DNA from 2 places in the Pseudofrankia inefficax genome. Region 2 is predicted to be linked to the other one. Evidence: predicted binding sites of a transcription regulator. Region 2 holds the regulator's gene; the other holds the start of a gene.
The links. The regulator LexA, encoded in region 2, represses DNA repair genes until DNA is damaged. The targets are predictions, from matches to a motif close to CGAACNNNNGTTCG.

Region 1: a site for LexA is predicted at 1,862-1,875, ahead of FRAEUI1C_RS09605 (DUF222 domain-containing protein). Genes of this name have one in related genera too.

What each region holds. Positions count from the first base shown of each region.
Region 1 is NC_014666.1:2,353,051-2,357,807, forward strand. Features, by position in the region: gene FRAEUI1C_RS09595 (aldehyde dehydrogenase family protein) at 1-466, shown strand, start outside; gene FRAEUI1C_RS09600 (alcohol dehydrogenase catalytic domain-containing protein) at 553-1,635, shown strand; gene FRAEUI1C_RS09605 (DUF222 domain-containing protein) at 2,076-2,957, shown strand; gene FRAEUI1C_RS40885 (HNH endonuclease) at 3,084-3,308, shown strand; gene FRAEUI1C_RS09610 (patatin-like phospholipase domain-containing protein) at 3,702-4,757, shown strand, end outside.
Region 2 is NC_014666.1:1,438,803-1,443,559, reverse strand. Features, by position in the region: gene FRAEUI1C_RS05765 (hypothetical protein) at 956-1,240, opposite strand; gene lexA (transcriptional repressor LexA) at 2,005-2,841, shown strand; gene FRAEUI1C_RS05755 (ATP-binding protein) at 3,072-4,337, shown strand; gene hflX (GTPase HflX) at 4,450-4,757, opposite strand, start outside.

The DNA.
Region 1 (4,757 bases), 910 kb from region 2:
CGGCCCGCTCATCTCGGCCAGCCAGCGCGACCGGGTCGAGGCACTCGTCGCCGAGGGCGTCGGGGCTGGCGCGACCGTCGCCGTCGGGGGTCAGCGCCCCGAGCTGGACCGTGGCTTCTACGCGGCGCCGACGCTGCTGACCGGCGTCACGCCGGACATGTCCGTCGCCCAGGAGGAGTTCTTCGGCCCGGTCGTGGTCGTGCTCGCCTTCGACGACGAGGACGAGGCGGTCCAGATCGCCAACGGCACCCCGTTCGGCCTCTACGACTACGTCTTCTCCGGGGACACCGCGCGCGCCTACCGCGTCGCCACCCGGCTGCGCAGCGGCAACGTCGGGATCAACACCGTCGCCCGCAACCACGAGACGCCGTTCGGCGGCTTCAAGCACAGCGGGGTCGGCCGCGACTGCGGCGCCTTCGCGCTGCAGGCGTACAGCGAGCTGCAGAGCATCGTCTGGCCCGGCTGAGCGCCACGACCTGACAGACAGCCACAGCCTGACAGGCAGTCACGACCCGACAGGCACGCCACGACCACGGAGACAAAGGGGAGATCATGCGTGGTGTTGTGTTCGACGGCCAGAAGGCCGAACTGGTCGACGACCTGACCGTCCGTGACCCGGGGCCGGGCGAGGCGCTGGTGCGCATCGCCGCCGCCGGCTTATGCCACAGCGACGTCTCGGTGATCAACGGGACGATCCCGTTCCCGACGCCGGTCGTCCTGGGCCACGAGGGCGCGGGCGTCGTCGCGGCGGTCGGCGACGCCGTCGGCAACGTCAAGGTCGGCGACCACGTGGTGCTCTCCACACTGGGCAACTGCGGCGCCTGCCAGCACTGCGACGCGGGCCGCCCGACGATGTGCCGCTCGACGTTCGGCGCCCGGCCGCAGCCGTTCACCTGGCGGGGCGAGCCGGCCTACAACTTCGCGAACCTCTCCTGCTTCGCCGAGGAGATCGTCGTGAAGGCCAACCAGTGCGTGCCGATTCCCCAGGACGTGGCGCTCACGTCGGCGGCGCTCGTCGGCTGTGGCGTGGTCACCGGCGTCGGCGCGGTCCTGCAGCGGGCGAAGGTCCACCCGGGCTCGACCGTGGCGGTGCTCGGTGTCGGCGGCGTCGGGCTCAACGTGCTCCAGGGAGCCCGGATCGCGGGGGCGGCACGGATCGTCGCCGTCGACGTGAACCCGGCCAAGGAGGCGCTCGCCCGGCTGTTCGGCGCCACCGACTTCGTAGACCCCACCGGTGTCGACACGGCCACCGTCCTCAAGGAGACGATCCAGGACACCGAACCGACCGGCTACGACTACATCTTCGAGTGCGTCGGCCATCCCGCCCTCATCCGGGCCGCGATCGACGCGCTCGCCTGGTCCGGCTCGGCGGTGCTGCTCGGGGTGCCGGCGGCGACGACGGAGGCGTCGTTCAACGTCGCGGGCATGTTCCTGGACAAGTCGATCCTCGGCTGCCGGTACGGCTCGTCGCAGCCACAGCGCGACATCCGCCGCTACGTCGACCTGTACCGGGGCCGCCGGCTGCTGCTCGACGAGCTGGTCACCCGCACCTACCCGCTCGCCGACTTCCACCGCGCGGTCGAGGACCTGGAACACGGCGACCTCGCCCGCGGCGTCCTCACCCTGAACCCGTAGCGGGCCGACGCACGCCGCCGACGGACCCGAATGGACGACGATCCGGAAGGACCGCCAACATTGCCGTGTCGGACGTCGAACCTCGGATAGGTGGGCAAGGCTACCGTTTAATCCAGGACTCCGTCTAATCCAGGATTCCGCGACGGGAAATGTCTCCAGCTGTCTTGGGCCGTATTGTTGGCGGTCTCATTCTGGCCGGTTGCCGATTTCCGAAAAACGGATAACATGAACACATGTTCGATACCCTGGACGGCCGTGACCCGCCGTTCGATATCTCGTGCTCAGGTCGACAGTCTTCCGATGATGACTGGAGGGCGCGGCAGGCGCAGAACGGCACGGTAGCCGCCGGTCCGGCGGCCGAAGACGGCCTTACTGATTTCCTGGCCACCGAAATCTTTCCCGCGCCCGGGGGCGGCCCGGTCGACGATCTGCTCGGGCGTTTGGGGCTCGTTGACGGGGTGTTCGACGGGGTGCTGGCCGGGCTGGCCTCGTGTGATGCGTCGGCGACGTTGGCGGTGGCGGGCCGGTTGGCGCGCCTGACCGCGAGGTTGGAAGGTCTGACGATCCACACCCAGGTACACCTCGCGCGCCAACGCCCGGCCAACTCGGCGGTCGGCGACGGCGAGCCGGGTGACTCCTACTCGCCGTTCGCCGCTGACGAGCTCGCGGCCGAGCTGGGGCAGTCGCCGCGCACGATGTCCGGCCGGCTGGCGACGGCCTGGGAGATCGCCGGCCAGCTGCCTGCCGCGCTGGCCGATCTGACCTCGGGCCTGCTCGATCACACACGCCTGTTCGCGCTTCATCAGCTCACCGCCTGTCTGACCGGCGATCAGCGCGCGGTCGTGGAGGCGGCGATGCTCGCTGGCAGCCGGCTGGCGTCTCCGCCCCAGTGGTGTCGCAAGATCCACCGACTCGTCGCGCGCCTCGACCCGCAGGCCGCCGCGAAACGCCGCCGCGACGCTCATACCGAACGCAGGATCGGCATCCAGTCTCTCGATGACGGCATGGCCCTGCTCACCGCCGTACTCGCCGCGGAGGACGCCCAGGCGATCTACGACCGGATCAACCAGATCGCGCGAGCCGACACCCGCATCGAAGGTGATACCCGCACCGACCCGGACTCCCGGCCGATCGACGCCCGGCGTGCTGACGTCCTGACCGCGCTGCTCCTGGGTAACCGCCGAGAGCATGTCAGCGTCGAGCTCCAGGTCATCGCGCCCGTTGGCACTCTCGCCGGCCTCGACGACGACCCGGCGGAACTGGTCGGCTACGGCCCGATCCCCGCGAACGTCGGGCGCGCGCTCGCCGCCGATGCCCGCTGACGCCGCGTCCTGACCGACCCGGCGACCGGCACTGTCCTGGACCTCGGCCACCGCAGAGTTCCCACCCCGGCACTCGCTCGACTCGTCCGCCATCAACAGACCCGCTGCCTGTTCCCCGGCTGCGGCATGCCGGCGACTCACACCGACCTCGACCACACCGTCGCCCATGCTCGCGGCGGCAGCACGGCCCTCGACAATCTAGGCGTCCTTTGCCGCCACCATCACCGTGCGAAGCATCGCGGTGGCTGGACGCTAGACCAACCACAACCCGGGGTATTCGTCTGGACCAGCCCGGCCCGCCGCACATTCACTACGAATACGACCGCCAACGAGGAAGAAGCCAACCTCTAGACCGCCACACGTATGAGCGCCCGCGTTGTTCCGAGGCCGACCCCGCCCGCAATCCCCGTACAGCGGACTGTCGCCGGCATCCGGTGCCCATTTTGACGCCCCTCGCGACAGCAGTAGCCGCCATGAGCCTCATAGATGAGCCCGTCCATCCGCGCGAACCGGCAGCAGCGCCGGGTGGTCGAGCGGGAAATACGAGGGGGGCGGGTAGCCCTCACAACGCTTGGCGCGTGCGGCTTGACTGAATCTGGGTGAACGCCGTCGTCGGCCGCCTGGGTCTGTCGGTCTGTCGGGTGTGCGTCGTCAGTCGGTGCCCGGAGGCGGTTCCACTACTCTTGGTGGCTGATCGTCGGTCTTCGACCAGCCTCCTGGGTCGCTGGCGGTCGCGGAGGCCCCGTGAGCGCACCCAGAACCCGTGCCGGTGACCAGCCCGACGCCGTCCCAGCCCAGGCGCCCGAGGGCGCGGCCTCGACGCCGCGCGAGCAGTGTGACCTGATCATGCAGGGTGGCATCACCAGCGGCATCGTCTATCCGGCCGCCGTCGCCGAGCTGCATGAACGCTACGACTTCCGGTCCATCGGTGGCGCGTCCGCCGGCGCGATCGGGGCCGCGCTCACGGCCGCGGCCCAGTACGGCGACTACGCCCGGCGCCGTGACCCGGCCAGGCCGGGCGGGTTCGGGCCGTTGAGCGAGGCGGCCCAGCAGGTCGCGGCGCCGGGCCTGCTCGTCGGGCTGTTCCAGCCGACCAGGGCGACCGCGTGGGCGTTCGGGCTGCTGTTCGGCCTGCAGCGCGCGGGGTCGTCCTGGCTGGGGCGGCTGTGGGTGGCGGCCGGCTGGGTTTCCCGGTACTTCGCCGCGCAGATGCTGATCGCCGGGGGGATCTCGTTCGGCGCGCTGGTCGGCGTCCTCTACGGCTTCGGCGGCAGTCTGGACCGGCAGCGCTGGTATGGGTGGCTGCTGATCGCGGTGGTCCTGCTCGTCACGTCGTTGCTCGGACTGCTCGCGGCCGTCCTGGTGCGCGCCCTGCGGACCGTTCGCGGGCTGCCAGGCGACTTCTTCGGAGCCTGTTCCGGTATGCCGGTCGGGCGCGGGGGGCAGGCCGCGCTGACGCCGTGGCTGCACGGCCAGATCCAGCGCTGCGCCGGCCGCGAGGGGGCAGTGCCGTTGACGTTCGCCGATCTCGCGGGCGGCCGGCGGGCCGACGAGAAGATCGCGCTGGAGATGATGACGACGGACCTCAGCGCCGCGCAGCCGCTGAGCCTGCCGTTCGCCGAGGGGCAGTTCCTCTACTCACCCGGCGAGTTCGGCCGGCTCTTCCCGGACGACGTGCTGGCCCACCTGGAGCAGGTCAGCACCCCGGTGCCGACGCCGGAGGGTGTGCTGGGCCCGACCGACCTGCGGACATTCCCCGGGCCCGACCTGCCGGTCATCGTGGCGACCCGGATGAGCCTG
Region 2 (4,757 bases):
CTTACAGGTGTGTAACTACAAGATGTTGTGTCGCCAGACTAGCGCATGCCCGGTTCGTCGGTGCGCATGCCCCCCTCGCGTGTCGGAATCCACCGCCGCAGGACACGCCGGGCGCAACCTGCTCCGACACCGCCGCTTCGTCCCGTCCTCGCAGGTCAGGAGGGAGGCGACGACACGCTGGTCGGCCGAGGTCCGCGATCCCGCTCCGATCCCAGCCGCCGGAGCCGGCACGAGGACCACCACTCACGGGCCCTGTCCGCGATCACCGTCACGACCCGACAGCTAGACCGCATGCCGTGGATCTTCGGAGGCCAGATGAAGATCCACATGGCCGTGATCCGCGAAGTGGCGGTGGTGGCCACGCTTGGCGCAGTGGGTCGCGCCCCTTCAGACCCCGCGGCCCGTCCTTGATCGCCGTTTTAGCCCTCCCCTGGTCGCGACCAGGCCTCTTCCCCGACCATCCGAGGGCCAAATCCGCGATCACCAGCACCGATGGGCCAGCGTCGGCACGTGGGCTCTCCCCACGGTCCGCGGGGAATGCTCTGTCTCGGCTTCACCGCGCGATTCGGCGCCGGTGGGCAGTCGGGACGGGGGTATCACAACGCCAGCGTCGCCTCACGCCCGCGTTCCTCGCCCGCCGCCGTAAGCCTCGCCGGACACGGCTGGTAGCAGGCCCGACAGTAAACGACTCAGGGCCGCCGCATGGATCAGCCGTTCACTTGCGGATCATCCGCCAACGCGAGATTCCATACCCAAACTGGCGATCATCGGCGGCTGGCCCTCAACCGTGGAGGTCACGATCACGCACCGTCCATCAAGAAAGGGCGCCAATCGCACATCAATCGCCAGAGTTCATACAAACTTCGCGATCATGGTCGACCAGCAGCCCATTACCGGCAGAAGATCGCCATCCGGGTATGACACCCGGCCGACCGGAGACCGCGAAACGCCTGGGTCAGTGGCCGGTGGTGGCGAGGAGCCAGGTCACGCCGAGCCAGATGCCGCTCGCGGCACCCCAGAGCGCCAGGCCCATGACAAAGGCGGCCACGACGCGGCCGCGGGCGGTGAGCCGCAGCGCGGGCGCGGCCTGGGACTCGCGACGGGTTCGGCGGCGCGCCGGCCGGACACCGGCGACGGGATGCTCGGCCGCCGCCGCCCGCGCCAGCGGGCTCTGTACCGGGGCCACGGGCGCTGCCGCGCGCCCAGGGCGCCGGCGCGTCGGCACGGGAAGACTGATCACTTGGGCACCGTCGGGACCTACCGGGGCCGGGCGGCCCGGGATCGTCGTGGCCCCACGCGGGTTCGTCACGCCAACCTCCTAGCGGCCGGGCCAGCGACCCGGCTGCGCTCGTCGAGCGAAGCTCAACCAACTCGGGGGTCCGGGGAGATGTTCCCCGGGCAGACATCGCGGACCACCGACGACGCTAACTCAAGGTCAACATGCGGCGGTGGCCGGTACTGGGGCAGGGTGTCGTTCGAACTGATGGTCGATTCTTACACGCATAAGCCCGGCAAGCTACCCGGACACGCTCGAACGCGTGTTTGAGATTCCGTCGTCGTCCGGCTACGGTCATCACGATCAGGCATGACGCGCGCAGCTTCATCCACACGCCCAGCTTCACCCAGATGTCTCCCAAACGTCGGGTTCCCCGAACGGCGGGGGTCCCCGCAGAACGGGGGTCCCTGAACCGCGGGGGTCCCTGAACCGCGGGGGTCCCTGAACCGCGGGGGTCCCTGAAGCGCCGGGTCCCGGTGACGGGAGTCCCGGCGCAGGCGTCCCCGGACGTCGGGTCCAGTGGGGCGGCGTGGCCGGGCTGCGGCGCCGAAACCTGAGGCGCCCGTTCCGGTCGGGCTCGCCGGCCTCGGTGCCGGTGGGCCGGCCTGTCGGGCGTTCGATCCGGACACGCCGGGAGGCGCTCCGGGTCCCCCGATGTCGAGCCTCGCTCGACGAGCTCGACGAAGGAGAACGGTCGCCATGACCTCGAGGCTAGGAGTGCCCACGCCATGACCACGCAGGGAAGGGGACCGCGCAGGGCCGGTCGCCCGTCCGCCGGCCGCGGCGAAGCCGGTGGGACCGTGCGCGACTTCCCCGACGGGCCCGTCGACGAACAGGGTCTCACCACCCGGCAACGGAAGGTCCTCGAGGTGATCCGTGACGCCGTCGAGCGTCGCGGCTACCCGCCGAGCGTCCGGGAGATCGGCGAAGCGGTAGGGCTGACCAGCACGTCCAGCGTCGCGCACCAGTTGAAGATGCTGGAGGACAAGGGTTTCCTGCGCCGGGACCCAAACCGGCCGCGGGCGATCGAGGTGGTCACCTCCGAGGGCGAGGCGCCGATCCGGCCGCTCCCGAAGACCCGGCCCGACCTCGCCGCGGGCAAGGGCCGGACGCCGCTGCGGGTGCACACCCTCGGTTCGGACGACGACGTGCGCGCGGACGACGACGAGAACGCCCAGCTCACCGCGGCCACCGCCTACCTGCCGTTGGTCGGCCGGATCGCGGCCGGTGGTCCGATCCTGGCCGAGCAGGCCGTCGAGGACGTGCTGCCACTGCCCCGGGAGATCGTGGGCGAGGGCACGCTGTTCCTGCTGCGCGTCGTCGGTGAGTCGATGATCAACGCGGCGATCTGCGACGGGGACCTGGTCGCCGTCCGCCAGCAGCCGGTGGCCGAGAACGGCGAGATCGTCGCCGCGATGATCGACGGCGAGGCGACCGTCAAGCGGTTCCGCCGCCACGACGACGGCCATGTCTGGCTGCAGCCGGAGAACCCCGCGTTCCACGACATCGCCGGCGACGACGCCACCATCCTCGGCCGCGTCGTCGCGGTCATGCGGCGGGTCTAGACCCGACTGAGGCGCGACGGAGCGTCCGGAACAGCGCGGGCACGCGCCACCGGACGCTCCACCGCCAAGCGCCCCGACCGGATGGCTCCGCGTACCGGATCCACCGCGCCACGCCCGGCAGATTGACCGTGATCATGACGGCAGATCGACCGTGACCATGGCGGCAGATCGACCGTCGATCATGAGAGAATCGGCTGGCGGCGTGGTGGCGAGGGACGGCGGTGGTGGCGGTGTCGCAGCTGAGACGTGAGCTTTTCCCCAGGCACGCGGAGGCGTTGGTGTCCGCCGCGCTGGCGGATACGCGCGTCGTCGTCGTGAACGGCGCGCGCCAGGTCGGAAAGAGCACGCTTGCGCGTCTCGCCGTGGACGCACACGGCGAGGCGCGAACCTACTACCTGGACGATGACGCGGTGCGAGCCGCGGCCCTGGCGGATCCTGCCGGCTTCGTCAACGCGGACGGGCTGCTGATGATCGATGAGATCCAGCGAGCCCCGGATCTCCTGCTCGCGATCAAGTCGAAGGTGGATCGAGACCCCCGTCCGGGGCGGTACCTCCTCACCGGGTCCGCGCGCCTGTGGGGAATGAAGGGCATTCCGGACATCCTGCCGGGCCGGTCGGAGACCGTGGAGCTATGGCCGCTCGCCCAGGGCGAGATCGATGGCGGCCCAGACGCGTTCGTCGATGCCGTTTTCGCGCGGGACGAGCCGCTGCTGGCCCCGGGCGCCCTCGATCGGAACGACTATGTCGAGCGGGCGCTGCGCGGCGGTTACCCCGAGGCCGTGCGCCGTGAGGATCTGCGTCGGCGGGCCCGGTTCTTCGAGTCGTACATCTCGGACCTCATCGGACGCGATATTCGCCAGATATCCGAGATCGAACGGACGGCGGAGTTGCGCCAGCTTGTTCAGGCACTGGCGGCAACGGCAGGCGGTCTTCTCGTTCCGAACCGGCTCAGCAACGACCTCGCGGTGCCGGCGACCACCGTCCGCAGACACCTGGCCGCGCTGGAGCTCTCCTACGTCGTTCAGCGGATTCCGGCCTGGTCCAACAACCTGACCACCAGAGCTGTCGCGACACCGAAGATCATATTCGTCGACTCCGGCCTCGCCGGACACCTGACAGGTATGTCGCCGCGGCGGGCGTCTCACCCGACCGCGAACGTCGGCGCGCTGATCGAGAACTTCGTCCTGGGTGAACTGGCCCGACAGCTGACCTGGGCCCAGGAGCCGGTCTCGCTCTTCCACTACCGGGACCGGGACGGCAACGAGGTCGACGCGGTGCTCGAGCGGGCGTCCGGTGAGATCGTCGGGGTCGAGGTGAAGGCCGCCGAGACCGTGCGCACGGAAGACTTCCGCGGCCTGCGCCGGCTGGCCGACCAGATCGGCGACCGCTTCCACGCCGGATATGTGCTCTACGCCGGTCCCGAGGTCCTGCCCTTCGGCCCACGCCTGCGCGCCGTTCCGATCTCGGCTCTCTGGACGGCGCAGGCCGACCTCTGACGGGCTCGCGCCGATCTCGCTCCGGTGGCGAACCGGTCAGGACGTGCGCCGAAACCGGCCCCGCCCGTCCGCCGAGAGGCGGACTAGCGGAGCCGGTCTCGGCACGATCGAATCAGACTCGCGCCGGCGCGCGGTAGGCGCCCAGTTCGGCGGCGAGGGCGGCGGAGACGCGCGCGCGCAGCTCCGTACCGGTGGCGTTGTGCCCCTGGTGGAGCACCTCGCCGGATTCGTGAACGCGGGCGACCAGGTCGCCCCGGTTGTAGGGGACGACGACGTCGACCTCGACCTGCGGGTGCGGGACGCGGGTCGCGAGGGCCTCGACCAGCTCGGCGATCCCCGCCCCGGTCCTGGCCGAGACGCAGACCGCGTCCGGTGCCACCCGCCTGATGGCCGCCACCGTCGTCTTGTCGGCGATGTCGG